DNA from 4 places in the Roseixanthobacter glucoisosaccharinicivorans genome. Region 3 is predicted to be linked to each of the others. Evidence: predicted binding sites of a transcription regulator. Region 3 holds the regulator's gene; each other region holds the start of a gene.
The links. Region 3 encodes LexA, which represses DNA repair genes until DNA is damaged. Its sites were predicted from a motif close to TGTTCNNNNTGTGTTCNG; they were not measured.
Positions count from the first base shown of each region.

Region 1 (7,209 bases), 2.0 Mb from region 3:
CACACGCACATGGCCGGAGCGGATGAGGCCGGCCGCGTCGCTGCGCGCGCGCACCACCCTTGCGTGCCATAGCCAGCGGTCCAGCCGCTGACGCTGGGGCGCGCCGGCTTCGGGAAACTGCCCACCCGGCGCGTCCTCGTCGCGAAAATCGTCCTTGGCCACTCAGCCGCCTTTCTTGTCCGCCTCCATGCGCGCCTTCAAGGCGGCAAGCGCGGCGAACGGGCTGTCGGGATCGGCGGGCTTCTCGCGGCGGCGGTCCGAATGCACCTGCACCCGCTCCGGGCGCGGCCCGCGCGGGGCATCGCCCTCGCGTGGCGGGCCACGGAAGGGGCGGTCGTTGCGCGGCGGGCGCTGGCCCTGCCGTTCACCCTGGCGCTCGGTGTGCGGCTCGCCGGCATTGCTCTCGGCGCCCGGCGCGGCGGCAGTCACGTCCGTCCCGCCCTCGCGCGGACGATCGAAGCGGCGATTCGGCGGGCGCCCTTCGCGACGCTCACCCTCGCGACGTTCGCCGCCGGAGCGCTGGCCTTCGCGCTGCCCATGTCCTTCACGCTGACCTTGGCCCTCGCGCTGGCCGTGCTGGGGCCGCTCGCGGCGCGGCGCACCGGGCGGACGGCCGGGACGCCACACTTCAATCAGTTCCGGTTCGCCGGTGATCTCGGCAACCGCCGCTTCCACGGCGTCCCCGGTGATCTCGGCGGTGGCCTCGGCGCCGGTGGCGGCGTCCTCGCCGACCGGAAGCTCGCTGGTGGCGAGCGCGTCGACGAGCGGCGCTGCCTCCAGGGCCGGGCTCGCCTCGGCTTCGACGGCTTCTTCGCTCGCGGCGTCGGCGGTCTCGGCCGCAGCCGCCTCGACGACCTCGGTCTCGATGGCTTCGGCTTCGGGCGCCGGAGCCTCGCCCCCCTCGGCGGTCACCTCCACCGGCGCGTCGGCCGGCGGGGCGGCTTCAGCTTCGGCGGCGCCATCGTCAGGTCCGAACAGGAGATCGGCCTCGATGGCACCTTCCGGTGCCGGCGCCAGCTCCAGGGCAGCCGCGGCCGCGGCGACCGGCACCTCGGCCTCCGCCGGCGGGGCTTCGCGCTTCTCCATGCGATAGCCAAGCGAACGCAGGATGGAGGCGAAATCCTCCCCCGAGCAACCGGCCAGCGAAGTCATGCCGACGGTCACGGTGAAGCCGCGCCCGTCCACGGCACCGGCCGGCTTGGGACCGGGCGAATTCGGCCGCCAGGCCAATGCCGGGCGAATCAGATCGGCGAGGCGTTCGAGAATGTCGACGCGCACGGCCCGCTCGCCGCACACGCGAAAGCCGACGGCGCGATACAGGCTCTTGTGGATCTCGTGGTCCACGGGAATGGACGTTCGGCCACTGGCGGCGAGATGGGGCAGCTCGTCGAGCCCCTTCTGGGCGAGGCCGCCATGCTTGAGAGCGAACAATTCCGCCGCCAGCGCGCGGGGCGCGGGCTTCAGCAGGCCGGGCAGGTAGATGTGATGGGCGCCGAACCGCACGCCATAGCCGCGCAGCGTGGCGCGGGCGGCCTGGTCGAGGGTTTTCATCTCCTCCGCGACGCGGCTGCGCTCCAGCACGCCGAGCGCCTCGACGATCTGGAAGGCGATGCCGCGCGCGATGCCGGTGATGTCCTCGGCCTCGCCCAGCTTCAGCAGCGGGCCGAGCAGCTTTTCCACATGGGCCTTGAGCCACAACGCAAGGCGGGCTTCCACCTGCTCGCGGGCCGGGCCGGTGAGATGCTCGTCGGCGATGATCTTGAAGCGGGGCTTGAGCACCTCGTCGCCGGGGATCAGCTTGGCGATCGGCTCGCCGGTCCAGCGGATGGTGCCGTCGGCGGTGAGCACGAAGGCTTCATCCACCGCCTGACCGACCCGCGTCGCGCGGGCCTCGATCTCTCCCGCGAGCGCCTTCTGGGCGGCGGCGCGCAAGGCCTTCGCTTCCTCTCCCCCGGCGGCGGGGTCGGGCGCGAACTGGAATCCCTGGAGGTGGCCGATCACATGGCCCTCCACTTTAACATCGCCGGTCTTGCTGATCTCAGTCTCGAGCATCGTATTCTCTCGCAGGCGTCGCATGAGCACGCTGGTCCGCCGATCCACGAACCGCTGAGCCAGCCGTTCGTGCAATGCGTCGGAAAGCTTGTCTTCGACCCCTCTTGTGACGCCTTGCCAGTGCTCCGGATCCGTGAGCCAGTCGGGGCGGTTGGCGACGAAGGTGAGTGTCCGCACCTGGGCGATCCGTCTCGACAGCGTGTCGATGTCTCCTTCCGCGCGATCGGTCAAGGCGATTTGACGCGCGAACCACTCATCTGGGAGTCGTCCCCCGTTTCCGACATGGCCGAAAATGGTCGAAACCAGCTCCGCATGGGCGCCCGGAGAGATCTTGCGATAGTCCGGCACCTGGCATGCGTCCCAGAGCCGCGCGATGGCGGCAGCATTGGTTGCGCGTGCCGCTACGTCCGCGTCACGGCTCATGATTTCGAGCACTTGCACATCGTCCGCCGTCGGCGCGCGGGTCAATCCCTCCTCGCGTGGCGGTACCGAAAGGCTCTCCATCAGGGATTTCAGAGAGGTGAAATCCGGCACCGCGTTGCGCCATTGCAACACTTTTGCCGTGTCAAAAACATGACTTTCCAGCCGTTCGACCAATTCCGGCTCGAAAGGATCGCAACGCCCGGTGGTGCCGAACGTCCCATCGCGGGTGGCGCGGCCGGCGCGACCGGCGATCTGCGCCATCTCCGCCGGGTTGAGGCGGCGGAACTGCCAGCCGTCAAACTTGCGGTCGGAGGCGAAGGCGACGTGGTCCACGTCGAGATTGAGCCCCATGCCGATGGCGTCGGTCGCCACCAGATAATCCACGTCGCCGCTCTGGTAGAGCTCCACCTGGGCATTGCGGGTGCGCGGAGAGAGCGCACCCATCACCACCGCAGCGCCACCGCGCTGACGGCGGATCAGTTCGGCGATGGCATAGACCTCTTCGGCCGAGAAGGCGACGATGGCCGAGCGCGGCGGCAGGCGGGTGATTTTCTTTTCGCCGGCAAAGGAGAGCGTCGAGAGGCGCGGGCGCACCGACACTGTCACGCCCGGCAGCAGCTTTTCCACCAGCGGTCGCATGGTGGCCGAACCGAGCAGCAGGGTTTCGAACCGCCCGCGCCGGTTGAGAATCCGGTTGGTGAAAACGTGCCCGCGATCGAGGTCGCAGGCGATCTGGATCTCGTCGATGGCGACGAACGCCACGTCGAGATCGCGCGGCATGGCCTCGATGGTGGCCACCCAATAGCGCGGATGGGGCGGCTTGATCTTTTCCTCGCCGGTGACGAGGGCGACCTGCTCCGGCCCGACCCGTTCGACGATGCGCTGATAGACCTCGCGCGCCAGCAGGCGCAGCGGCAGGCCGATGAGCCCGCTTTCATGGCCGAGCATGCGCTCGATGGCGAGATGGGTCTTTCCGGTATTGGTCGGCCCGAGCACCGCGGTCACGCCCCGCGCCCGGATCGAGCGCGGCAAGACGGCCAGCTTTGTCACATCGTCCATCAGCGCGTGGCGTCCGCAAATCTTGGGAAGGGTGTTCTGGAGCGCCCTCTCGATGAAGGCTCTGTACCATATCGGGGCAGGAAGGCCAGGATGCTAGAGCGCGAAGGAACAACGGCGGAACAAAGGCGGAGCGAATCGCTCCGCGGCCGATGCCGCCCGATGTTCTCTATTCGTCCCCTGTTCCAGGGCGGGACAGCGGCGCGTCCTGGAAGGAACGGATGCGGGTGAAACCCGGTCCGAATCGGCAATCGCCATGCCGGCGCCTTTTGTTCACGGGTAAGTAGGAACCGCCTCGCATCCGCCTGTGTTATGGCTTTTGAGATTCGGCGCGGCCTTCCGCGCCGGGCGTGGGAGGGAAATATGCGTAGGGCTCAATCGAGGTTCGCCGTCGTCCTTGCCTTCGGCCTGGTGCTGGCGGGGGGCATCGCCCCGGTGGCCGCGCAGACAACCAATGCGCCGCTCGACGTGCGTCCGGCGCCCCAGGCCACCGTGCCGGGTGCACCCTATGATGCGACGGGGAGCGTGCGCGCCCCCGCGCCCGAGACGGGAGTGATCGTGCCGCGCGGCGCGCCGCAGGGCATCAGCACCGTGCCGCCGGAGCCAAACCCCTCGGTCAATCCCGGCCGCAACGCGCTCGGCTGCCCGGACATGGATCCGCTCTGCCAGAACGGCCGCTGAGGCACGGCGAAACCATCTCGGCGCAAGCCCGGGCGCCCGCGCGCCTTCACGCCTGCGTGCGCGTGCTTGACACGGGGATGGGGCCGTCGCTTCTAGGCGGAATGGAAAATTTGGCCGAACCAACGGCTCCGACCACAGAAGCGGAAGACGCCCTCGCGCGGCGCGAAGCCGATCAGCCCCATTCCCCGGTGGTGCGGTTCGGTCCTGATCGCCCCCTGCGCCTGGACGCCGGGGTCGCGCTCGATCATGTGCAGATCGCCTATCAGACCTATGGCGAGCCCAATGCTGCGCGTTCCAACGCGGTTCTGGTATGCCACGCCCTGACCGGCGACCAGCATGCTGCCAACGCCAATCCCGTCACCGGCAAGCCCGGCTGGTGGGAGACCCTGGTGGGGCCGGGCAAGCCGATCGACACCGAGCGTTTCTACGTCATCTGCGCCAATGTGCTCGGCGGCTGCATGGGCACCACCGGGCCGGCCTCGCGCAATCCGGCAACCGGCCAGCCCTATGGGCTCGACCTGCCGGTGGTGACCATCCGCGACATGGTGAACGCCCAGGCCATGCTGCTCGACCATCTCGGCATCGAGCGCCTGTTCTGCGTCGCCGGCGGCTCCATGGGTGGCATGCAGGTGCTGCAATGGGCGGCGAGCTATCCCGAGCGTGTGTTCGCGGCCCTCCCCATCGCCACCGCCGCGCGCCATTCGGCGCAGAACATCGCCTTCCACGAAGTCGGCCGCCAGGCGGTGATGGCCGATCCGGAATGGCAGGGTGGCCATTATCTCAAGCAGGGCCACACGCCCCATCGCGGGCTCGCGGTGGCGCGCATGGCCGCGCACATCACCTATATGTCGGACCAAGCCCTGCACCGCAAATTCGGCCGCCGGCTCCAGAACCGGGCGCTGCCCACGTTCGGCTTCGACGCCGATTTTCAGGTGGAAAGCTATCTGCGCCACCAGGGGGAATCGTTCGTCCAGCGGTTCGATCCCAATTCCTATCTCTATGTCACGCGGGCCATGGATTATTTCGATCTCGCGGCGGATTACGACGGCGTGCTCGCCAATGCCTTCCGAGGCTCCAAGACGAGGTTCTGCGTGGCGTCATTCACGTCCGACTGGCTGTTTCCCACCGAGGACAGCCGGGCGATCGTGCATGCGCTGAATGCCTCGGGCGCGAGCGTGTCGTTCACCGAGATCGACAGCGACAAGGGCCACGACGCCTTCCTGCTGCACGAGCCGGAATTGTTCGCCATCGCCCACGGCTTCCTCGACAGTGCCGCGAAGGCCGCCGGCCTGCCGGCCGCGCGCAGCCGGTGAGGATGCCATGGCGGTGAGGGAATTGAGTTCGGACGAGGCGACCGTGCGCTTCTCCTCCGTGCGCGTCGATCTGATGGTGATTGCCGACATGGTGGCGCCCCACTCGCGGGTGCTGGATGTCGGCTCCGGCGACGGGGCGCTGCTGGATCTGCTCGCCACCACGCGCGGCTGCGATGCGCGCGGCATCGAGCTGTCGCGCGAAGGGGTGAATGCCGGCGTGGCGCGCGGGCTTTCGGTGGTGCAGGGCGATGCGGACGTGGACCTCGCCCATTATCCCGACGACGCGTTCGACTATGTCATCCTTTCCCAGACCCTCCAGGCGACCCGTCGCCCGCGCTGGGTGATGGAGCAGATGCTGCGCATCGGCCGGCGCGCCATCGTCTCCTTCCCGAATTTCGGCCATTGGCGCTCGCGCTTCGACCTTCTGATCTATGGGCGCATGCCGATTACCGACAACATGCCCTATTCCTGGTACGACACGCCCAACATCCATTTCTGCACCATCCGCGACTTCGTCGCCCTGGTGGAGGTGCTGGACGCCCGCATGGAAAAAGCGGTGGCGCTGGATTCCTCCGGCCATCCGGTGCGCTTCAACATGCCGTGGTGGGTGTGGAACCTGCTGGGAGAGCAGGCGGTGTTCCTGCTGAGCCGGAACGATTGAGGATCGCCCGGCCCGCCGGCACCCCCTGGCCGAACACCGGTTCGAGCACCGGCACCAGCGCGGAACGTTTCACCGGCGTCGGGCGATAGAGCTGCTTTGTCGCCTCGACGACGTGCACGCCCGCGAACGGCAGGGACAGGCGGCCGCCGGCCCGCTCCCACGCCACCGCCGTGCGCAGCAGCCAATTGTTGGAGACCGGCGGGAAATACAGCGCCTCGTCCCAGCCCGAAGGGGTGAACAGCGCCTCGCGCAGCAGCCGCACCACCTGCCCGCGCGAAAACGGACGGCCGTTGCCGAACGGGGTGGTGTCGAGCCGCGCCCACACGCCGCGCCGGTTGGGCACCACCGCCAGCAGCCGTCCGCCCGGCGCCAGCACGCGCCAGACCTCGCGCAGCATCTCGGCCGCGTCCGGAGTCATCTCCAGCAGATGCACCGCCACCACGCGGTCGATGGAGGCGTTGGGCAAAGGCAGGGCGGTCTCGTCCGCGAGCGCGGCGAGGGTCGGGGCGGCGGAGGGCCAGCGCACCACGCCCTGGGCCGCCGGCATCACGGCGATGCACCGCTCCGCCTCGCCCCGGAAGACCCCGAGATAGGGTGTCGCATAGCCGATCCCGAGCACCGAGAGGCCGTGAACATTATTGAAACGGGCGCGCACCGCCCGGCTGACCAGCCGGCGCGTGACGACGCCCAGGGGCTGGGCATAGAAACTGCGCAGGTCCACGACGTCGAGATACATGGCGCCCCTTTCGCGATGGCCCCTTATAGCATGGCCGCGGGGCGGCACCGCATGGCTGGGCTGCGCCGGCCGGCGCGCTGCGACCATCCGGCCGGCTTGCCCTTGCTGACGGGCGTGATACTCAAAAGCGGACAGGCGTGCGCGGTATCGGCGCGCGCAGGACATTCCCCGCAGGGAGGGCGCCACCCATGTCGGTCGAAATCCGGATCATCCCCTGCCTCAGCGACAATTACGCGGTGCTGCTGCATGATCCCGCCACCGAGGCCACGGCGGTGATCGACGCGCCC
Region 1 covers NZ_CM195538.1:3,909,579-3,916,787, reverse strand. Annotated here, with positions in the region: gene V5F78_RS18075 (S4 domain-containing protein) at 1-84, opposite strand, end outside; gene V5F78_RS18070 (helicase-related protein) at 163-3,534, opposite strand; gene V5F78_RS18065 (hypothetical protein) at 3,895-4,212, shown strand; gene metX (homoserine O-acetyltransferase MetX) at 4,314-5,525, shown strand; gene metW (methionine biosynthesis protein MetW) at 5,533-6,186, shown strand; gene V5F78_RS18050 (class I SAM-dependent methyltransferase) at 6,116-6,922, opposite strand; gene gloB (hydroxyacylglutathione hydrolase) at 7,111-7,209, shown strand, end outside.
Region 1: the regulator LexA is predicted to act here: its motif matches at 3,695-3,712, upstream of V5F78_RS18070 (helicase-related protein).

Region 2 (7,209 bases), 1.5 Mb from region 3:
TTTGGTTCTTGGCTTTCCGGCGCCATGCAGCCGGGACACGGCGCGCTCAAGATCGCGCACCAGATCCGGAAAGGGCGCGTGCAAAGCGTGCAGCCGCGCCACCATCACATAGTCGAAGCCCGGGCGGGCCTTTGCCGGCAACACCTGCCGCGCCACTTCCCGCAGTCGGCGGCGGATGCGGTTGCGCACGACGGCATTGCCAACCTTCTTGGTAACCGTCAGGCCGATCCGGGCTTCGCCCTGGTCCTTGCGGTCACGCCCCTGCAGAAGGAAGCCCGCGACACCGGCACGTTCTGCCTTTGCCGCGGCTAGAAAATCACGCCGCTTGAGGAGCCGATCCAAGATGAACAGCTCCGCAGGCGCAGGTCACGCCGAAAGGCGCTTGCGGCCATGGGCCCGGCGGGCAGCGATGATCTTGCGGCCATTCATCGTCGCCATGCGCGCACGGAAGCCGTGCCGACGCTTGCGCACGAGCTTGCTCGGTTGGTAGGTGCGCTTCACGGTTCTTGTCTCCGGAGTTTTGACGGCGACATCCGCTATCCTGAACCCTTTCCATCGGCCGAAGCCTTTGGCGCCCAACCCGATATCAATCGGGAATAAAGCAAGGTCCCAGGAGCCGGAGCCGCCCGAGTTCGGGGTCGGCTTATAGGCGGCGAAGGGCCGCGCGTCAACGCCCTTGGGTTGATTGGCCGGCGCTGTCCCCGGCTGTCGACACGACATCGGCCGAGGTTTCGTGAGCGTCGGCGGGGCCCGCCGCACCCTCCCCCGCCGGCTCCCGGAGCTCGGGCGCGGAGCCGTCCTCGACCGGCACTTCGGGCTTCGCCGCGGGATTTTCCCCAACGCCCTCAAGGGGTGAGGCTGGCCCCGCAGGGCCGGCGGGCAACGGGCCGATGCTGGACGGGGCATCGGCGGTGCCGTCGCGCAGCACATAAGCGAGCATGCCGCGCGCAACTTCCCGTTCGCCCATGATGATAAAGCCTGCCCCACCCTGCCGCAGGTGCTCCACCTCCGCATCGGAATGCGCGCGGGCGATGATTTCGAGGCCCGGATTGAGCGCCCGCGCCTTGCGCAGCACGCTCGCGGCCTCAAAGCCGTCGGGAATCGCCAGAATCAGACGCTGGGCGCCGGGCAGATTCGCCGCCGCCAGCGCTTCGGGCGCGGCGGCGTTGGCGGGCAGCACCTCGATTTGCGCGCGGCGCAGCGCTTCCACCGCGTCTCCACCATCCTCGATCACCAGGAATGGAATGCCGCCGCCGCGCAGCCCCTCGGCGATCAGCCGGCCGACCCGTCCATAGCCGACCAGCACGGTGTGCCCGCTCTGAAGCGTGGGCACGAGCGCGGCCGGCTGTTCCTTGGCCTGGCGCTCCACCGCCGGCTCGGCGGTCTTGCGTGTCAGGCGCGGCCGCAGCCGGTCCAGGGCCATGAAGAAGAACGGATTGATCAGAATGGAAAGGATCGCCGCCGCCAGGATCAGGTCACGGCCGGCGGCCGGCATCAGCCCGAGGTCGACACCGAGCGCGGCGAGGATGAAGGAGAATTCGCCGATCTGCGCCAGGCTCGCCGAAATCGTCAGCGCCGTGAGCTTCTCATAGCCGAACACCCGCACGATCATGTAGGCGGCCACCGACTTGCCGATGATCACGACCAGCAAGGTGCCGAGCAGTTCCAGCGGCTCGCGCAGCAGGATCGAGGGATCCACCAGCATGCCGACGGAAACGAAGAACAGCACCGCGAAGGCATCGCGCAGAGGCAAGGTTTCCTCGGCGGCGCGGTGGGACAGCGGCGATTCGCTCAGGACCATGCCGGCGAAGAAGGCACCGAGCGCGAACGACACGCCGAACAGCAGGGCCGAGCCATAGGCGACGCCCAGCGCGATCGCGAGCACGGCAAGGCGGAACAATTCGCGCGAGCCGGTGTGGGCCACCGAGTGCATGATCCAGGGAATGACGCGCCGACCCACCACCAGCATCAGAACCACGAACGCCGCGACCTTGCCGATGGTCAGGCCGAGCGTGTATTCGATATTCGACGAGCCGAAGAGCGCCAGCGCCTCGCTGTTCGCCACGCTGCGCCCGCCGAGTGCGCCGGACATGGCCGGCAGCAGAACCAGCGCCAGGACCATGGCGAGGTCCTCGACGATCAGCCAGCCGACCGCGATGCGCCCCTGTTCGCTCTCCAGAAGCCGGCGCTCCTGGAGCGCTCGCAACAGCACAACGGTGCTGGCGACCGACAAAGCGAGGCCGAACACCAGGCCGCCGCCGAGGCTCCAGCCCATCAGGTGCGCCAGCCCCATGCCGAGAACGGTCGCCACCGCGATCTGTACCACCGCGCCGGGAATGGCGATGGCCTTCACAGACAGCAAATCCTTCAGCGAAAAATGCAGGCCGACGCCGAACATCAGCAGAATGACGCCGATTTCGGCCAGTTCGGTCGCCAGGTGCTGGTCGGCGACGAAGCCTGGAGTGAACGGCCCGGCCACGATGCCGGCAAGCAGGTAGCCGACCAACGGCGAGACCCGCAGGCGCTGCGCCACCGCCCCCAGGATGAAGGCCAGGACAAAGGCCATCACGATGGTTGCGATCAAAGGAGTGGCGTGCGGCACGATCAGGCTCCGGCGCTAAGGCATTGAATGAGCGAGAGGCCGCCCGAACGGACGGCATTGAAGGGCCTGGAAGAGGCCCGCCTTCAACTTAGCCCAAACGGTATGGCGACACAGGGACGAGCGTGCGAAAAAATCGGCACTGGCCATAAAAAAGGCGCCGCTCGCCGGCGGCGCCTGATCGACACTTGCGATCAATTCACAGCCAGGAGCGCTGCTCCGCCGCCGTTGCCTCATAGGTGTTGATGCTGGCGCCCTTCTCCAGCGTGAGGCCGATATCGTCCAATCCCTCCAGCAGGCAGCGCTTGCGGAAGGGGTCGATCTCAAACCGCGCGGTGCCACCGTCCGGCCCGCGGATCTCCTGGGCTTCCAGGTCCACCGTGAGGGTGGAATTGGCGCCACGGCTGGCATCGTCGAACAGCTTGTCGAGGTCCTCCTGGGAGACCACGACCGGCAGAATGCCGTTCTTGAAGCAATTGTTATAGAAAATATCCGCGAACGAGGTGGAGATCACGCAGCGGATGCCATAATCGAGCAGCGCCCAGGGGGCATGCTCGCGCGAGGAGCCGCAGCCGAAATTATCGCCCGCCACCAGGATCTTCGCCGTGCGATAGGCGGGCGTGTTCAACACGAAATCCGGGTTCTCGCTGCCGTCGTCCTTATAGCGCATCTCGGCGAACAGGCCCTTGCCGAGGCCGGTACGCTTGATGGTCTTCAGATAATTCTTGGGAATGATCATGTCGGTGTCGACATTGACCATCTTCAGCGGCGCCGCGACGCCTTCGACCGTGGTGAACTTTTCCATTGCCTTCCGGCTCCCTTCAGGGCCCTCGGCCCGCTTGTCCTGGCGGCTCACATGCGCCGCGCCTGCGCCCGCGCCTCAGCGCCGGCCCATGGTGAACAACATGCGCTGCAGCACGTCATCCTTGCGGATGAAGTGATGATAGAGCGCCGCGAGCGCATGAAGCCCCGCCACGATCATCAACAGGTTCGCGCTATTTTCATGCACCCAGAGCACTTGCCGCGCGAACTCCCGATCCGGCGTGAGCGGCGAGGCGATCGTCAGCAGCCCGAACAGCGAGATGCTCTGTCCACGCAGGAAAGTCATCGAAATGCCGAGCACCGGGGTCGCGATCAGCAGCACATAAAGCGCCATATGGACCACGTGCGCGGCGATCGACATCACGCGCGACAAGGCTTCCGACGGAGCGGGAAGCGGTCCCACCGCACGGACCAGCAGTCGCGCGAGCACCACCACCAGCAGGACCAGACCGAACGAAATATGCAGCCCCCACACCGCGCCGCGTTCCGGCGTGCCGCGGGCGTAAAGGTCCACCACGTAGGTAAGACCATACACTGTCAGGACGAGCGCCACGGTGAGCCAATGCAACGATCGCATCATCACAGTATAGCGACTTTGAGCAACAAGATCCCGCATTGCACCATTCCTGTAAAAGCCGAGCCTGTGTACCGAGCGCTATTCGCCGCGTCCAGCGCCTAGCTAGTCTTCGACCTGCGATTCGACCCGTTCCATATCTGCGTCCGAGAGGCCAAAATGATGGCCGATCTCGTGGATGAGAACATGGGCGATGATCTCGCCGAGGGTTTCTTCATTCTCCGACCAATAGTCCAGAATCGGACGCCGGTAGAGAAAAACCATGTTGGGCAGTCGCCCGGTTTCCGAAACCGCCCCCGCCTGCGCCAACCCCACGCCCTGGAAGAGGCCGAGGAGGTCGAACGGGGATTCGGCTTCCAATTCCTCGAGAACATCGTCCTCGGGGAAATCCTCCACCCGCAGCACCACACCGCCGCATAGGGCCCGGAAGCTCTCCGGCAGACGCGCGAACGCATCCTCCGCCAGGATCTCGAAGGCCTCCAGCGACGGTGCCTCGCGGTTGCGCCAGGCGATGGCGTTGGTTCTGGCAATGGACCCGTTGGGCATCGCTTTTCTGCTCCTTCTTGCCGACGCGGCGCCGGCATGTGCCCTGAAGCTGCACCGAGGGTCTCGAAGCCGTGACTATAGTTTCGGAACCATTAACGCCGCCGGGATGTTTAACCACCAGAAGCATTCAGGAGAGTGACCATGCTGCGCAAATTGGCGGTCACCGTGGGTCTGGTGACAATTTTAGGCGTTGCCGCGTATCTGGCCCCGCAGGAAGCCCATGCGGCGACCATCGCGGCCTCGGCGATTATTCTCTGACAGGTCTTATTTTACCAGGCCTGTCGGATTTTTGTTCTGCGTACGGTTAAGGGCCGGCCTCATGAGGGCCGGCCCTTTTTCGCGAATCAGCCGTTCGGCCAGTGGCGCACGTCCACGAAATGGCCGGCAATCGCCGCCGCCGCCGCCATAGCGGGGGAAACGAGGTGCGTGCGTCCCTTATGGCCCTGGCGCCCCTCGAAATTGCGATTGGACGTGGAGGCGCAGCGCTCCTCCGGAGACAGCCGGTCGGCATTCATGGCGAGGCACATGGAGCAGCCCGGCTCGCGCCAGTCGAAACCAGCGGCGCGGAAGATCTTGTCCAGCCCCTCGGCTTCGGCCTGCATTTTGACCAGCCCGGACCCGGGCACCACCATGGCATTCACATTTGCGTTGACGTGATGCCCCTCGACGATCTTCGCGGCCTGCCGCAAATCCTCGATGCGCCCGTTGGTGCAGGAGCCGATGAACACGCGATCTACGTTAATGTCGGTGATCTTCGTGCCGGCCGAAAGGCCCATGTATGCGAGCGCGCGCTTCTTGGCGTCGCGCTTCACCTCGTCGGCGATCAGCTCCGGATCGGGCACCAGGCCTTCCACCGAGATCACGTCTTCCGGGCTCGTGCCCCAGGAGACGATGGGCGGCAGGTTAGCGCCGTCGATCCGGATCTCGCTGTCGAAACGCGCATCGGGATCGCTGTAGAGGGTCTGCCAGAAGCGCATCGCCGCGTCCCATTCCGCGCCCTTGGGCGCGCGCGGCTTGCCCATGATGTAGTCGAACGCCTTTTGGTCCGGCGCCACGAGGCCGGCGCGCGCGCCTCCCTCGATGGACATATTGCAGACCGTCATGCGCCCTTCCATGGAGAGCGAGCGAATGGCGTCGCCGGCATATTCAATCACATAGCCGGTGCCGCCGGCGGTGCCGATGGTGCCGATGATGGCGAGCACCACGTCCTTCGCGCCGACGCCTTCGGGCAGCGGCCCGTCGACCGTCACCCGCATGTTCTTGGCCTTCTTCTGGATCAGCGTCTGGGTGGCCAGCACGTGCTCCACCTCGGAGGTGCCGATGCCGTGGGCCAGCGCGCCGAAGGCGCCGTGGGTCGAGGTATGGCTGTCGCCGCACACGATGGTGGTGCCGGGCAAGGTGAAGCCCTGCTCGGGACCCACCACGTGGACGATGCCCTGGCGCACGTCGCGTTCGTCGAAATATTCCACCCCGAACTCGGCCGCGTTCTCCGCCAGCGTCTCGACCTGGATCTTGCTCTCGGGATCGTCGATGCCCTGGCTGCGGTCGGTCGTGGGGACATTGTGATCCACCACGGCGAGCGTCTTGGCCGGGGCGCGCACCTTGCGGCCGGCCATGCGCAAGCCCTCGAACGCCTGCGGGCTGGTGACTTCATGCACCAGATGGCGATCGATATAGAGCAGGCAGGTGCCGTCCTCCTGCCGGTGCACGACGTGGTCGTCGAAAATCTTGTCGTAGAGGGTGCGCGGGGCGCTGGTGGGCTCGGTCATGGGCATGTCCTGAGGATCGGGCGCTCGTCCGCGCAGGCGCGGCAAGCCGGTTCGATGACGAAAATTGAAAAGGTCAGCGACCGAGCGCGGCCAGGGCGGCGGTGGTGAACCGGCCAAAGAAGCGGCCCGGCATGCGCACATGATCGGGCACCGCCGCAAATTCGATGGTCGTGCGCGCGAAGGGTCCAGCGGCGCAGAACGCCGCCTTGGACAGGCGCATGCAGGACAGATCGGAACGGTTCATGGCGCTTTTTTAGCAGTTCCAGCGTGGCGCGACAATGGACTGAGCCATGCGCTGAACGCTGCGCTGCGAGATGGGCGCCCATTCCTGGGTACCGTGCAGATCTGCATCGCCCTCAGAGCCGGAGATCCAGCCATGAGCACAGGCCTATTGCTGCGCTGCAGCAATCGGTATTGCCTGGGCGCTGGCGATGCGGGCGAAGGACCGGACGGAGAGGATCATGCGGTTGGAAGGCTATGTCCTGAGCGCCCTCATGGTTGCGGCGAGTGCGACCATATTCGGCGATCTCAGCCGGGCGGCAGCCCCCGAACAGGCCGATATACAGGCTCAAATCCCGCCGGCAGCCTCCGCAGCCGCGCTTACGCCGCCCGCCGGGCTTGCCGGCGACGATCCCTGCGGCACATCGCGGGCGACGGCGCTTCGCTTCCTCGACCAGGGGGCCTATGCCTCCGACGCCACCTCCGCCTGCGCGCTTCGCTGAGTGTGCCCCGGCATCGCGCCGATGGCGGCACGGATAGATCCGGACGCGATGACCCATAGGCCGAGCGCGGCGATCGCCACTCCGGCCAGCGCCAGGAAAGCGACGCCATAGCCGAACCGCGCGGCGAGAAAGCCGGCGAGCGCCGGGCTCAGCGCCGCGCCGAGCCCCTGGCAGGTG
Region 2 covers NZ_CM195538.1:3,415,713-3,422,921, forward strand. Annotated here, with positions in the region: gene rnpA (ribonuclease P protein component) at 1-342, opposite strand, end outside; gene rpmH (50S ribosomal protein L34) at 367-501, opposite strand; gene ybaL (YbaL family putative K(+) efflux transporter) at 668-2,602, opposite strand; gene leuD (3-isopropylmalate dehydratase small subunit) at 2,799-3,404, opposite strand; gene V5F78_RS15845 (cytochrome b) at 3,480-4,037, opposite strand; gene V5F78_RS15850 (metallopeptidase family protein) at 4,101-4,541, opposite strand; gene leuC (3-isopropylmalate dehydratase large subunit) at 4,886-6,310, opposite strand; gene V5F78_RS15860 (hypothetical protein) at 6,384-6,554, opposite strand; gene V5F78_RS15865 (hypothetical protein) at 6,772-7,032, shown strand; gene V5F78_RS15870 (MFS transporter) at 6,993-7,209, opposite strand, start outside.
Region 2: the regulator LexA is predicted to act here: its motif matches at 4,821-4,838, upstream of V5F78_RS15850 (metallopeptidase family protein).

Region 3 (7,209 bases):
TCCTTGAGCCGGGCGAGGCTCTCCTCGCGGCCCAGCACCGACAGAACGTCGAAGATCGGCGGCGAAGTGGTGCGCCCGGTGAGGGCGGCGCGCAGCGGCTGGGCGACGGCGCCGAGCTTGATGCCAGCGGTCTCCGCATAGGCCCGGACCGCCGCTTCGGTGGCCGGCACGGTCCATTCGACCGCGGCGAGCGCCGGCAGGAGGGCGCCGAGATGGGCGCGGGCCTCCCCGGTAAGCAACGCGCTCGCCTTCTCTTCCAGCGGCAGGGGGCGTTCGGCGAAGATGAAGCCGGCATTGTCCAGCAATTCCACCAGCGTCTTCGCCCGCTCCTTCAGGCCGGGCATGGCGGCGCGCAGTTGCGCCTTGTGCTCCGGCGTCATCTTGGCAAGCCGCTCCGCGCCATCCGGCAGATGGGGGATGAGGGCCATGACCGCATCGAACAAGTCATCGTCCGTGCTCGCGCGGATGTAATGCCCGTTGATGTTTTCCAGTTTCTGGAAATCGAACCGCGCGGCCGAGCGGCCCACATGGTCGAGATCGAACAAAGCGATCATTTCCTCGGTGGAGAACATCTCCTGGTCGCCGTGGCTCCAGCCGAGGCGCACCAGATAATTGCGCAGAGCCGCCGGCAGATACCCCATGGCGCGGTAGGCATCGACCCCGAGCGCCCCATGACGCTTGGAGAGCTTGGCGCCGTCCGGCCCGTGGATCAGCGGGATGTGGGCCATTTCCGGCACCGGCCAGCCAAGCGCGCGATAGATCTGGGTCTGACGGGCGGCATTGGTGAGATGGTCGTCGCCGCGGATGATGTGCGTGACGCCCATGTCATGGTCGTCCACCACCACCGCCAGCATATAGGTGGGCGTGCCGTCGGAGCGCAGCAGGACGAGGTCGTCCAGATCCTTGTTGGGGAAGGTGACGGTGCCCTGCACGAGGTCGTGGATCACGGTCTCGCCCTCCTGCGGCGCGCGCAGGCGGATCACCGGCTTGCGGTCCTTCGGCGCCTCGGCTGGATCGCGATCACGCCAGCGGCCGTCATAGCGTGGGGGGCGGCCTTCCTTGCGGGCGGTCTCGCGCATCTCCTCCAGCTCTTCCGCGCTGGCATAGCAGGGATAGGCATTGCCCAGCGCCACCATCTGCGCCACCGCTTCCTGGTGCCGCGCGACACGGGCAAACTGATAGACCGTGTCGCCATCCCATTCGATGCCGAGCCATTTCAGGCCATCGAGGATCGCGTCGATGGCTTCCTTGGTCGAGCGCTGGCGGTCCGTGTCCTCGATGCGCAGCAGCATCTTGCCGCCCTTCGCCCTGGCATAGAGCCAGTTGAACAAGGCGGTGCGGGCGCCGCCGATGTGCAGGAAGCCCGTGGGAGAAGGAGCAAAGCGCGTAACGATCTCTGACATGAAGTCCGCCGAAAAGGGGTCTGGAGCGGGGCGGGCGCGTCGCCGGGATGCTTGGTGCATCGCCGGCATGTGGCGCGCGGGCGGCGCCCGTGTAGCATAGGCGCGCGCGTTGGGGAACGCGGGGGCATGGCAGGGACATCAAACACCGGCGAGGACGGCCCGTCGTGCGCACGGATGCGCGGCGCGCGCGCCGCTGTCTGGGGCACGGGACAGGCCGCGCCGCGCCCGCTCAGTATCCTCGGCGATCTGCGGGCGCGCCTGTTCGCCGCCCTTGCCGCTGACATCCGCGCCGAGGCGGAGGCGGGGCGGCTGGTGCTGTGGCTGCCGGTGCTGTTTGCCGTCGGCATCCTGCTCTATTTCGGCGCCGACCAGGAGCCCTCGCTGGTCGCGTGCCTTCTGCTGACGGCGGCGCTGCTGGCCGCGACGCTCGCGGCGCGGGCGCGCGTCTATTCCTTCGCAGTGCTGGCGGGCGTGACGGCGCTCGCCTGCGGCTTTACCCTGGCCTGCCTCCAGACCGCCCGCATCACGCGGCCGATCCTTATCCCACCAGCGGGGACGGTGCGGCTGACGGGATTCGTGGAGCATCTGGAGAAACGCGCCACCGCCGACCGAATCCTGCTGCGGGTCGAGACCGCCCAAGCACGGGGACTGGCTTTCAAGCCGGAACGGGTGCGCCTGTCGTTGCCGCGTGGCTCGGCGCCCACCGTCGGCGCCGGGATCAGCGTTTCCGCGCGGCTACTGCCGCCACTCGGGCCGGCCATGGCGGGAGAGCATGATTTCGGCCGGGCACCGTGGTTCGCCGGCATCGACGCGGTGGGCTTCGCCCTCGGCGCGCCGAAAGCGGCCCCCCTGGCGCAGGCGCCACCGCTCTCGGTGCGCATCGCCGCTTTGGTCCACACGGTGCGGGTCGCGCTCGCCGCCCGCATCCGCCTGGTGCTGAGCGGCGCTGCCGCCGATATCGCCGTGGCGCTCGTGACCGGCGACCGCTCCTCCATCGCGCCGGCCGTGGAAGAGAGCATGCGCCTCTCCGGCCTGACCCATGTGCTCTCGATTTCCGGGCTGCACATGGCGCTGGTGGCGGGCACGCTGTTCGCCCTGGTGCGCGGGTTGTTAGCGCTGTTCCCACCTCTGGCGCTCGGCGCGCCGGTCAAGTCTCTCGCGGCGCTCTGCGCATTGCTGGGAAGCGCGCTCTATCTCGTCCTGTCGGGCAATGACGTGGCCGCGCAGCGCTCGTTCCTGATGCTGGGCCTGGTGCTATTGGGCGTGATCGTCGGACGCGCCGCGCTGACCCTTCGAAGCGTCGCGGTTGCGGCGGTGCTGGTGCTCGCGGCGGCGCCGGTCTCGGTGCTCGATCCCGGGATGCAGATGTCGTTTGCCGCGACGCTCGCGCTGGTGGCGGCGTTCGAGCGGTTGCGTCCGTTGCGGCCGGGATGGACCGCAGAGGGATGGGTCGCGCGCGCCGCGCTGAAGCTTGGCGTGTTCGTGGGCGGCCTCGCGCTGACCTCCCTGGTCGCGGGCCTTGCGACGGCGCCGTACGGCGCCCTGCATTTCCAGCGAATCGGCGCCTATGGCCTGCTCTCGAATCTCGCCGCCATGCCGGCCGTGAGCTTCCTGGTGATGCCGTTCGGCCTACTCGGCGTGCTGCTGCTGCCGTTCGGCCTGGATTCGCTGGCGTGGCCCATCATGGGGCTCGGCATCGACATCATGGTGGGCGTATCGAACAAGGTCGCGGCGCTGCCGGGCGCCGGCCTGCGGACCGACTGGTTCAATGCGCCCTCGGTCCTTGCCGCGAGCCTTGCCTTGTTGTGCCTGTGCCTCCTGCGCGGACGGCTCGCGGCGATCGCGGTGGTTCCGGCGCTGGCAGCACTCGCGCTCGGCGGAGCGCCGCAGCGTCCGGACATATTGATCGCGCCGAACGGGCGGACAGTCGCGGTGCGCGCGGCGGACGGACGGCTCTCCATCCTCGGGGCGACGTCCAACCGGATGGTGGCGGACCAATGGCTCAGCCGGGAAAGTGATGGCCGCACCTCCCGGTCCGAGGGATTGGCCGACGCCTTTCGCTGCGACAAGCTGGGGTGCACGGCCTCCACCTCGGGCGGGGTCCTCGCCGTCTCGCGCCGGCCGGAGGGGCTGGAGGCGGACTGCCTGAACGCGGCGCTCATCGTCACACCGTACCCTGCCCCCAAGAGGTGCCCGGCCCAGGTGATCACGCCCGCCAACATGGTGAATACCGGCACGCTTGCCTTGTTTCGTGCACCTGAAGGGACCGTGCCGCCCGAACGATGGCGGATCGTTCCGGCCCGCTCCACCAGCCAGCAGCGCCCTTGGATGCCGCCCTTACCTCCGGTCGCCGAGGGGGAAAGGGAAGCGGGGGCCGTCGAACAGATCGAGGCTGACGCCGCCCGTTAAGTCCCGCCGGTACGGACACAGATCAGCCGGAACCCGGACAGCTCAATAGCGGCGCATCAGGCCGACGAGCCGTCCCTGAACCCGGATCCGGTCCGGACCAAAGATCCGGGTCTCATAGGCCGGGTTGGCGGCCTCCAGCGCGATGGAAGCGCCCTTCTTGCGCAGGCGCTTCAAGGTGGCTTCCTCGTCGTCCACGAGGGCGACGATGATGTCGCCTGTCTCGGCGCTGTCGCATTTGCGGATCAGCACGGTGTCGCCATCCAGGATGCCGGCTTCGATCATGCTGTCGCCGCGCACTTCCAGAGCGAAGTGCTCGCCCGTGCCCAGCATTTCCGGCGGCACGTTCAAGGTGTGGCTGCGGGTTTGGATCGCAGAAATGGGAGAGCCGGCGGCGATGCGGCCCATGACCGGCACGGTCACGGTGGGCGAACTCTCCTCGTCCTCCACCGGCGGGCGTACCCGGCCGAGGCTGCCTTCGATGACGCTCGGCGAGAAGCCACGCCCGCCGGCGGACGCCGCACGGCTCGCAGCAAGGCCAGGGGCGGCGCTGTCCGGCAGGCGGACCACTTCCAACGCCCGGGCGCGATTGGGAAGGCGGCGAATGAAGCCGCGCTCTTCCAGGGCCGTGATCAACCGATGAATGCCGGACTTGGAGCGAAGGTCGAGGGCTTCCTTCATCTCGTCGAAGGAGGGCGGGACGCCGGTTTCCTTCAGGCGTTCATGGATGAAACGCAACAGATCATATTGCTTGCGCGTCAGCATGGTCTCACCCGTCCCCATCCCGCTTCCGGTTCGGCAGCGATGACCCAAAGGACATCATCAAAACCGAAACAAATCATGAACAAGCATTAGCTGTTCCTTTTGTGTTCCGCAAGGGTGAACATCGCGTTAACGGTATTTCAGGAGGGCAGTTGAAGCACCGAGCAAGGATCGCCGGTCGCGCCGGCGGGTGCGAAAGCCGGCCGGATCAACAGGCAATCGGCCATGGCAAGGGTGGTCAGCATGGAGCTGTCCTGGATCGGCAGCGGTGTTGCGACCAAGGCCCCGTCTGCGGCGAACGACAGGGTCGCGCGCATGTAATCGACCCGGGAATCATTGGCCTTCACCGGGCAGCCGAGGCGCGCCGCGCGCAGTGGTTGGCCCTGGGCGGCGCGCTGAAGCGCATTCAGCAGCGGAACGAGAAACAGCACGGCACCGACATAGGCCGACACCGGGTTGCCCGGCAGGCCGAGCACGCGCATGCCGCCGCGCGCGCCGAACATCAGCGGTTTTCCTGGCCGCAGGGCGATCCTGTGAACGGTCAGCGCCACGCCTTCGGCCCGCAAAGCCGGGGCGATCAGGTCGTGCTCACCCACCGAGGCCCCGCCGGAGGTGATCAGCACGTCTAGTCCCGATTCGCTTGCAGCGCGGATCGCGGCGCGGGTGGCATCGAGGGAATCGCCTACGAGGCCGAGATCCACCGCTTCGGCACCATAAGCACGGGCGAGCGCCGCCAGGCCGTAGACATTCGACACCACGACGTCGGAGAGCGCGCCGCCGCCGTCGCCCGGGCGAACCAGCTCGTCGCCGGTTTGCAAAATCCCCACCTTCGGCCGCGCGACGACGTCGAGCCTGGAATGATCGGCCGCCGCCGCCAGCATCACGTCGCGGTCCGTCAGGCGCCGTCCGGCGGGCAGGATCAGGCTGCCCGCGGGAAAATCAAACCCCGCCTTGCGCACGTTGCGCAGCGGTGCGGTGGCGGCGGTGGTGGTGATGAGATCGCCGTCGCGCGCGATATTCTCCTGAATCACCACCGTGTCCGCGCCCGTGGGCAGGAGCGCGCCGGTGAAGATGCGCACTGCTTCCCCCCGCGCGAGTGCACCCGCAAACGGACGCCCGGCGGCGGATTCGCCGATGACGCGCAAGGTCGCGGGAACCTGCGCGATGTCGGCGGCGGCCACCGCATATCCGTCCATGGCTGACATGTCGGCCGCCGGTTGGCTGCGCCGCGCCCAAAGATCGGCGGCGAGCACGCGGCCCGTAGCCTCGTCCACGGGCACGGATTGCACGGACAAGGGCGCGACGCCGGCCACCACGAGCGCGAGGGCCTCTTCCACCGGCATCAATGCCATGTCGCCTGCTCCAAATTCCTGTTTCTGGCTCGGGCGCCTTAGGCGTCGTCGGCGCGCCACTCGCCGGAGCGACCGCCGGCTTTCTCCAGCAGGCGAATCCCCTCGATGCGCATGCCGCGGTCAGCGGCCTTGGCCATGTCATAGATGGTCAGGCAGGCGAGGGAAACCGCCGTCAGCGCCTCCATCTCGACGCCGGTCTGTCCGCTCACCTTCACCCGCGCGCGCACCACGAGACCGGGCAGGGCCGCATCAGGCTCGATCTCCACTTCCACCTTCGAAATCATCAAGGGATGGCACAGGGGGATGAGCTCATGGGTGCGCTTTGAAGCCATGATCCCGGCGATCCGGGCGACGCCGAGCACGTCGCCCTTCTTCGCATTGCCCGACAGGATCAGCTCCAGGGTCGCCGCCGCCATCACGACCCGCCCTTCCGCCAGCGCCTCGCGCGTGGTGACCGCCTTTTGCGAGACGTCGACCATGCGCGCGGCGCCCTGGGCATCCAGATGGGTCAGTTCGGTCATGGCGTCAGCGGCTCCTCGTCCAGGTCTGGGTCTGGCACAGCGGCACGATCACGCAACCGCGTACCTTGAGCGTGTTGTCGCCGTCCAGGGTCAATGTGGCGCTATAGGTCTTGCCGTCCTCGGCATTGTAGATTTCGCCGCCGGTCCAGGTGGTCGGCCCACCCGAGAAGCCCTGGAGAATCTGCAGTCCCTTGAGCGGGCGGCTGCGCAGCGATGCGTTGGAATTGTTGAGATCCTTCAGCGCCGGATCGGCCTTGATGCCGTCGGAAGAGACCAGCCGGCCGCAAACGGAATTCCCGCATTTCGTGATTTCTACGATGCCGTTCTTCGTCGGTGTCGCCCAACTGCCGGTCACGTCGGCGGCGAAGGCGGGTACGCAGGCGACCGACAGCACAGCCGCCACAAGCAGCGTCCTCATGAGCATTCTCCTGAGATCGTTTCCTCGCACCGCCTCGTTGCGGACGGTTGCGCCGCCATTAGACGCTAAGGTGACGTATACGGCAAGATCACGCCGCAAGAAGCGTGCGTGTCGCGGAAGCGACATCGCTTTGCCGCATCAGGCTTTCGCCCACGAGGATCGTGCCGATGCCGACGCCAGCGAGGCGCGTCACGTCCTGCGGAGTGAAGATGCCGCTTTCGCCGATGCAGATGCGGTCCTTCGGTACCCGTGGGGCGAGGAGCGCGCTGGTGTCCAGCGTGGTCTCGAAGGTCCGCAGATTGCGGTTGTTGATGCCGACCAGCGTGCAGGGCAGGGCAAGCGCGCGA
Region 3 covers NZ_CM195538.1:1,898,006-1,905,214, forward strand. Annotated here, with positions in the region: gene gltX (glutamate--tRNA ligase) at 1-1,403, opposite strand, end outside; gene V5F78_RS08520 (ComEC/Rec2 family competence protein) at 1,530-3,812, shown strand; gene lexA (transcriptional repressor LexA) at 3,855-4,574, opposite strand; gene V5F78_RS08530 (molybdopterin molybdotransferase MoeA) at 4,712-5,923, opposite strand; gene moaC (cyclic pyranopterin monophosphate synthase MoaC) at 5,962-6,444, opposite strand; gene V5F78_RS08540 (DUF2147 domain-containing protein) at 6,449-6,862, opposite strand; gene trpC (indole-3-glycerol phosphate synthase TrpC) at 6,951-7,209, opposite strand, start outside.

Region 4 (7,209 bases), 1.6 Mb from region 3:
CCCGGCCAGCGGCGCAACCGCATCACCGAACTCTCGCGCATTCCCTCGACCCTGGTGCTGTACGAGACCGGCCCGCGCCTCGCCGAAAGCCTCGCCGATCTCGCCGAGATTCTGGGTCCGCGCCGCGCCGCCGTGTGCCGGGAACTCACCAAGGCGTTCGAGGAAGTGCGGCGCGGGCCGCTGCCCGAGCTGGCGGCCCAATATGCCGGCGAGCGCGACCCCAAGGGCGAGATCGTGCTGGTGGTGGGTCCACCGGTGGAGCAGGCGGCGCAGGATGACGACGTGGATGCTGCGCTTGCCCGTGCGCTGGCGGAGCATTCGCTGAAGGACGCGGTGGCCGCGGTCGCCGCCCTCACGGGCCGGCACAAGCGCGAGGTCTATGCCCGCGCCCTCGCTCTCTCCCAGGCCGGCGGAACGGCGGATGAAGCGCCCGACGAGGCATGACCGAACCGATCAAGATCAAGCGAGCGAAGGCGCCGCCGGCGGATACCCCCGCCCGCCGCAGGAAGCAGGCGGCCCACGCGCGCGGCCTCGCCGCCGAAGATCGCGCCGCCGCGCTGCTGGAAGCGCAGGGCTTTGCGATCCTCGCCCGCCGGGTGCGCACCGGCGCCGGCGAACTCGACATCGTGGCCCGCACCGCGAGCCTGCTGGTGTTCTGCGAAGTGAAGCTGCGGGCGGATCTCGCCCAGGCCGCGCACGCGGTCCTGCCGCGCCAAAGACGCCGCATCGCTGCCGCCGCAGAGGCTTATCTTGCCGCCAACCCCACGCTCGGGGGCCTCGACATGCGGTTCGACGCGATCCTGCTGGGCCTCGACGGCGCGGCGGAGCACCTGCCGGGCGCGTTCGACGCCGACGCGTAACGGGGCGCGCGTGACAGGGGGCGCTTGAGGGCGCGAGGCCTTATTGCAGGAAAGCCCGCAAGGTCGCGATCACCGGGGCGCGGCTCTGTGCCCAGAACAGGTGGCCGCCCTCGAAATAAGCACTCCAAGCAAAGGGGATGCGCTGCGCCACCGCCTGCGCATTGGCGGGCGGCAAGACCTTGTCCGCGCGCCCGCCCATCACCAGGGTCGGCGCGGCAATGGCGGGCAGCGCGTCATAATTGGCATCGGAGGCGGAGAACTGGCGCAGCGCCTCCAGTTGGCGCGTGCCGGTCTCCTCCGAACAGGCCGGCGCCGCCGGGATCGTCCCGGCCTTGCGGCCGGCGACCGCGCGCAGAACCAAAGCGCGGCCAGCTTCCTGGCCGGCCGGGTCCTCGGGGAAAAACAGCGCCAGCACCTGCGGCAGCGCGAGCGTGTGGTGGGCGATCGCCTCCAGCACCCCCGTCGGGGGCGGCACCTCGTGGCTGCCGCCCGGGCTCGGCGCCAGCAGCACCAGCGAGCGCAGGATCTCCGGATGGCGGATCGCCATCTGGCTCGCGATCATCGCGCCCATGGAATAGCCGAGCACATCCACCTTGTCATAGCCGAGGGCCGTCACCAGCCCGGCGGCATCATCCGCCATCTGCGCGATGCTGGTGTGGTTCTGCGCCGTGTCCGAGGAGAAGCCGCAGCCGCGATTGTCGATGACGATCAGCGTGCGGTCGTGGGAAAGCGCTTCCAGCAAAGCGGGGTCCCAATCGGCCATGGTGGCGCCGAGGCCCATGATCATCACCAGGGGCGCGCCATTCCCGCGGGCATAATAGCCCATCTCGATCTCGCCGACCTTCACCCGCTCGATACGCGGCTGGAAGACGGGCTCCGCCTGGAACGGAGCTGCGGGTTCCGGCGCACCCTGAGCGAACACCGGGCCGCTCGAAAGAAGCATGCATAAGGCGGCCAGCGCCGCGCCCGTTCGCCGGATCATCCTGTCCCCCTCGCCCACCGCAACGGGCGCACGGGTGCGGAAAATCCGCGTCCGGGTCAAGAGTGGCACCGCGCCGGTCTGGCGGCAAGGCGGGTGCGCCTATAGATAAGGCTCGACACGCCTTTGCCGGGCGCCCCGCCGGAGATTTCCATGGCCCTTCAGGTCGCGGTCCAGATGGACCATATCGCCCGCATCAATATTGCTGGCGATTCCACATTCGCGCTTCTGCTCGAAGCCCAGAAGCGCGGCCACGCGCTGGTGCATTACACCCCCGACCAACTCGCCATGCGCGACGGCAAGGTGTTCGCCACCGTCGAGCCGCTCACCGTCGCCGACGAGGCGGGCAAGCATTTCACCCTGGGCGAGAAGCGGCGCGTGCCGCTGACCGATTACGACGTGGTGCTGCTGCGCCAGGACCCGCCGTTCGATATGGCCTATGTGACCTCCACCCATATGCTGGAGCGCATCCACCCCAAGACACTGGTGGTGAACGACCCGGCCCAGGTGCGCAACGCGCCGGAGAAAATCTTCGTCACCGATTTTCCGGACCTGATGCCGCCCACCCTGATCACCCGCGACCTCGACGAGATCAAGGCCTTCCGGGCCGAGTTCGGCGACGTGGTGATGAAGCCGCTCTATGGCCATGGCGGCGGCGCGGTTTTCCGCCTCACCGCCGACGACCTGAACTTCGGCTCGCTCTATGATTTCTTCGCCGTCACCTTCCGCGAACCCTGGGTGATCCAGCGCTTCCTGCCCGAGGTGAAGCACGGCGACAAGCGCATCATCCTGGTGGATGGGGAAGCCGCCGGCGCGGTGAACCGGGTGCCGAGCGAGGGGGATCTGCGGTCCAACATGGTGCGCGGCGGCGCGGCAAAGCCCACCGACCTCACCGACCGCGAGCAGGAAATCTGCAAGCGCATCGGCCCGGAACTGCGCGCGCGCGGCCTGCTGTTCGTGGGCATCGACGTGATCGACGGCAATCTGACCGAGATCAACGTCACCTCCCCCACCGGGCTTCGGGCCATCAAGCGGCTCGGCGGCCCCGATATCGCCGCGCAGATCTGGGACAAGATCGAGGAAAAGCGGGGCGCCTGAGCGCCCTCGCCATCCACTTAGCCGAGGTGCCGCCATGCCCCAGCCCTTGACCGTCTCCATTCCCCACAAGCTCGGCAAGGCGGAGGCGACCCGCCGCCTCCAGGGCGGGCTGACCAGCGTGCGGGCGAAGTTCGGCGACAAATTGCAGGTGATGGAAGAGACCTGGACCGATTCCCACCTGCAATTCCGCGTCGGCGTGCTCGGCCAAACGGCCCACGGCACGCTGGACGTGGCCGACACCGCCGTCCATCTCTCCGTGGAATTGCCCTGGCTGCTGCACCTGATGGCGGAAAAGGCCAAGGCGCTGATCCAGAAGCAGGGCAACCTGATGCTGGGCCAGAAGAAATAGAATTCAGACCGGCGCGAACAGAAGCGTGGCCGTATCGAAGGTGAAGCTGCCGTCGGCCTCGATCTCGAAATGGGCACGCACATCGCGCGTGGCCAGTTCTTCAAGCGAACGGATCGCCGCCACATGCAGGTCGGGCGTGTTGATGCGGGCGACCCAGGACGAGAACTCCATCCGCAGCCGCCCTTCGGTGATCGACTGGCACGCCAGCCCCGCCGCCTGCGCGCGCTCCACCCATTCGCTGACCGCGAAGTCACGGGCGTGGGAGGGATCGCGCAGAAGCTCGATGGTCTGCAGGAACGTATCCAGCACATCGCTCGGCGGCGCCACCACGTCCATGAAGATGGCCCGCCCGTTCGGCTTCAGCACCCGGCGCGCCTGCGCGAGCCCCGCCGAGAGATCGCGCCAATGGTGGGCACTGAAGCGCGAGACCACGAAATCGAAAGTGGCGTCGGGGAACGGCAATTCCTCCGCCACGCCCCAGGCGGTCTCGATATTGGAAAGGCCGCGCCGCTGCGCCTCGCCCGCAACCGCCTCCAGCATGCGGTCCGACAGGTCATAGGCCAACACCTGCGCCACGTGGGGCGCCACGGTGAAGCTCACATGGCCGCCGCCGCACCCAAGATCCAGCACCCGCGCCGCGCCGCGGCCCGCCATCATCTGCGCAAGGGCATCGAGATCCGCGCCTTTGGCGTGGACCGCACTCGCGACATAGGCGGCGGCCTGGGGGCTGAACTGGGCGGAGACGAGGCGCTCGTGGTCGCCGTCTTTCAGGTCGGTCATGGTCATGGGGCAAGGCTTTTGGTTGCGCGAGGGATCGCGGAAGGAACGCGGCGTGCGCATGTCCCTCATCGCACCATAGCAATGATGCAGACCAGAGCAAATGCAACCAACAGGCCGCGGACGCAGACCGGAGTTGCGCTCCGCAACGGTCTGCGACCAAACGGAAGGACATGCTCCGTGCCGCCGAGGCTGCCCCACTCGGCCCAGCCGAGGCGTGGGGATGGCGCGCCCGCCCGTGGCTTTCCGCCGCGAGCGGCGGCCGGGGAGATGGGCTGAATATGGGTCATGGATCGACCTCCGGTCCGGCAGGATAATGATCGCAACGGCCGGCGTTCACCCCAACAGGGCGTGGAACGCGAAGGCCAATACCAGCAGCGGCACGAGGCAGGCCGCCTTCAGCGCCATGCGGGCGAGCGGGCCGGGCCGGCTGCGGCCCCAGGCCGGCTGCGGCGGCAGCGGGCGAGCGCGCGGAAAGGGGGAGGTGGCGGGGGAGAAATAATAAGAGTGGGTCATGATCGGTCCTCACGGCCGCCTTTATGGCGCCGCAGGCCGTAAGGGCGCGATTGGGAACCTGCGGCCCTACCATAAAGGGCGCATAAGGGCGCATGTTCCCAATATGTTCTTGTGCCTGCGGGCGGCCTCCACTACCTTGGGTGGCACTGGCAAGCCGGGGGGCTGAAGCGTGATCCAGCGTGTGGCGACCGTGGCGTTCGAGGGCGTGGACGCACGGCCGGTGGATGTGCAGGTGCATGTGGCGCCGGGCCTGCCGGCCTTCACCATCGTCGGCCTGCCCGACAAGGCGGTGACGGAAGCCAAGGAGCGCGTGCGCGCCGCCCTGATCGCCTCCGGGCTCGCCCTGCCCGCGCGGCGCATCACCATCAATCTCGCCCCCGCCGACCTGCCGAAGGAAGGCTCCCATTATGATCTGCCCATCGCGCTGGGGCTGATGGCGGCGATCGGCGCCATTCCCGGCGATGCGCTCGCCGGCTTCACTGTGGTGGGCGAACTTGGGCTGGACGGCTCCATCGCCGCCGTCGCGGGCGTGCTGCCGGCGGCGATCGGCGCCAATGCGCGCGGCCACGGGCTCATCTGTCCCGGCGCCTGCGGCGCGGAAGCCGCCTGGGCCAGCCCCGACATGGAGATTCTCGCCCCCATCTCGCTGATCCAACTGGCGAACCATGTCACGGGCCGGCAGATCCTCGCCCGGCCGGATCCGCGCCTGCGCCCGCCCGCAGGGTCGAACCTCGACCTCAGGGACGTGAAGGGCCAGGAAACCGCCAAGCGCGCGCTGGAGGTGGCGGCCGCCGGCGGTCACAATCTGCTGTATGTGGGCCCGCCCGGCGCCGGCAAATCCATGCTCGCCCAGCGCCTGCCCTCCATCCTGCCGCCGCTCTCGCCGGCCGAGATGCTGGACGTCTCCATGGTCGCGTCGGTGGCGGGGGCGATCCAGGACGGCGCCCTGGTGGACCGCCGCCCGTTCCGCGCTCCGCACCATTCCGCCAGCATGGCGGCAATGGTGGGCGGCGGGGCCAAGGCAAAGCCGGGCGAGGTCTCGCTCGCCCATCATGGCGTGCTGTTCCTGGACGAATTGCCGGAATTCTCGCCCCAAGTGCTGGATTCCCTGCGCCAGCCGCTCGAAACAGGCGACGTGCTGATCGCCCGCGCCAATCACCGCGTGACCTATCCGGCGCGGTTCCAATTGATTGCCGCCATGAACCCGTGCCGCTGCGGCCATGCGGGCGAGCCCGGCTTCACCTGCAAGCGCGGGCCGCGCTGCAAGGAGGATTACCAGGCGCGCCTCTCCGGCCCGTTCCTCGACCGCATCGACCTGTATCTGGATGTGCCGGCCGTGACCGCTGCCGATCTCGTGCTGCCCGCCCCGGCGGAGGGCTCGCGGGAGGTGGCGTCACGGGTCGCCGCCGCGCGCGCCCTTCAAGTCGAGCGTTACGCCGCGCTGGACCGGCCGGACATCCGCACCAATGCCCAGGCCTCCGGCCCGCTTCTGGAGGTGGTGGCCGCGCCAGATGCCGGCGGGCTCGCTTTGCTGCGCGATGCCACCAGCGCCATGAACCTCTCAGCGCGCGGCTACCACCGGGTGCTCAAGGTGGCCCGCACCCTCGCCGATCTCGACGGGGCGGAAAGCCTTGGCCGCCGGCATCTCGCGGAGGCGCTGGCCTATCGCGCCCTGGCCGACCGCGCGCAGGCGGCGGCCTGAACCGCCGCCGCTTGTGTTTCACTTCTGCCTTCGCCGGTTACTTCTTCGCCGGCCATTGCCTCGCAGACCATTGCCTCGCAGACCATTGCCCGGCGCAGGGCAGCGCGGCGATGCTACATGGCGTTGATGGCAAGGCCTTCATAATAGGTGATCTGGCACAGGTCGCCCAGTTCCACCTTCTGCAGATCGGCCAGCACCTGGGGGTTGGCCGCCTTGACGGTGCGCACCACGCCGTCCAGCCCTTCGAAGCTGATGGTGCCGTTGGTCTTGTCGATATTGACCAGGATGGAGGTGATGGTGATCTCCCGGAAGCCGTAATCCTCCGGCCAGCCCGGAAGCCCGTCCTTCAGCACCACTTCGGATACCGCAACGCCGGGCGTGCCCTGATGGGCCTTGCCGAGCGCGGTGACCAGGCCGGGCAGCACGCGGATCAACAGCTTGCGGCTGTTGGCGAGCTGCATCACGTCGCCCAGCAGCGGCGGGGCGATCACAGACCAGCGCTTGCCGTTCGGCGTCTCGAGCACCACACGGCGGGTGGCCGGATCGGCGGAAACGAAGCGCGCCTGATAGCTCAGCACGTTCATGGCGCCGACACCGGGCACGGTGATGACGGTCACGGCGGCGGGGGTGGGCAGGGTCTGGGCCTGGGCCAAGCCCGAAAACGCCATGCTGAGCGCCAGCGCGCCGCCGGCCGCGCGCGACAGAAACCGAACTTTAGACATGATGCCCCCCGAATCCCGATTGCCCTACGGCATCCCGCGCTAGCATGCGCCCCCCGCGCCCGCAATGCGCCACCACCGTCATATGACAGGACCGGGGTGTCACAATCGGCCATTGTCACATAGCCGTAGGAAAACTATGGTGAATGTGATGGTCACGCGGGATGAACGCGCACGATGCGCGCGCCCGGTTTCGAGCTCGTCTGGGA
Region 4 covers NZ_CM195538.1:275,978-283,186, reverse strand. Annotated here, with positions in the region: gene rsmI (16S rRNA (cytidine(1402)-2'-O)-methyltransferase) at 1-444, shown strand, start outside; gene V5F78_RS01210 (YraN family protein) at 441-860, shown strand; gene V5F78_RS01205 (alpha/beta fold hydrolase) at 901-1,842, opposite strand; gene gshB (glutathione synthase) at 1,993-2,937, shown strand; gene V5F78_RS01195 (polyhydroxyalkanoic acid system family protein) at 2,972-3,286, shown strand; gene V5F78_RS01190 (class I SAM-dependent methyltransferase) at 3,290-4,072, opposite strand; gene V5F78_RS01185 (hypothetical protein) at 4,400-4,579, opposite strand; gene V5F78_RS01180 (YifB family Mg chelatase-like AAA ATPase) at 4,749-6,281, shown strand; gene V5F78_RS01175 (hypothetical protein) at 6,395-7,003, opposite strand.
Region 4: the regulator LexA is predicted to act here: its motif matches at 4,673-4,690, upstream of V5F78_RS01180 (YifB family Mg chelatase-like AAA ATPase).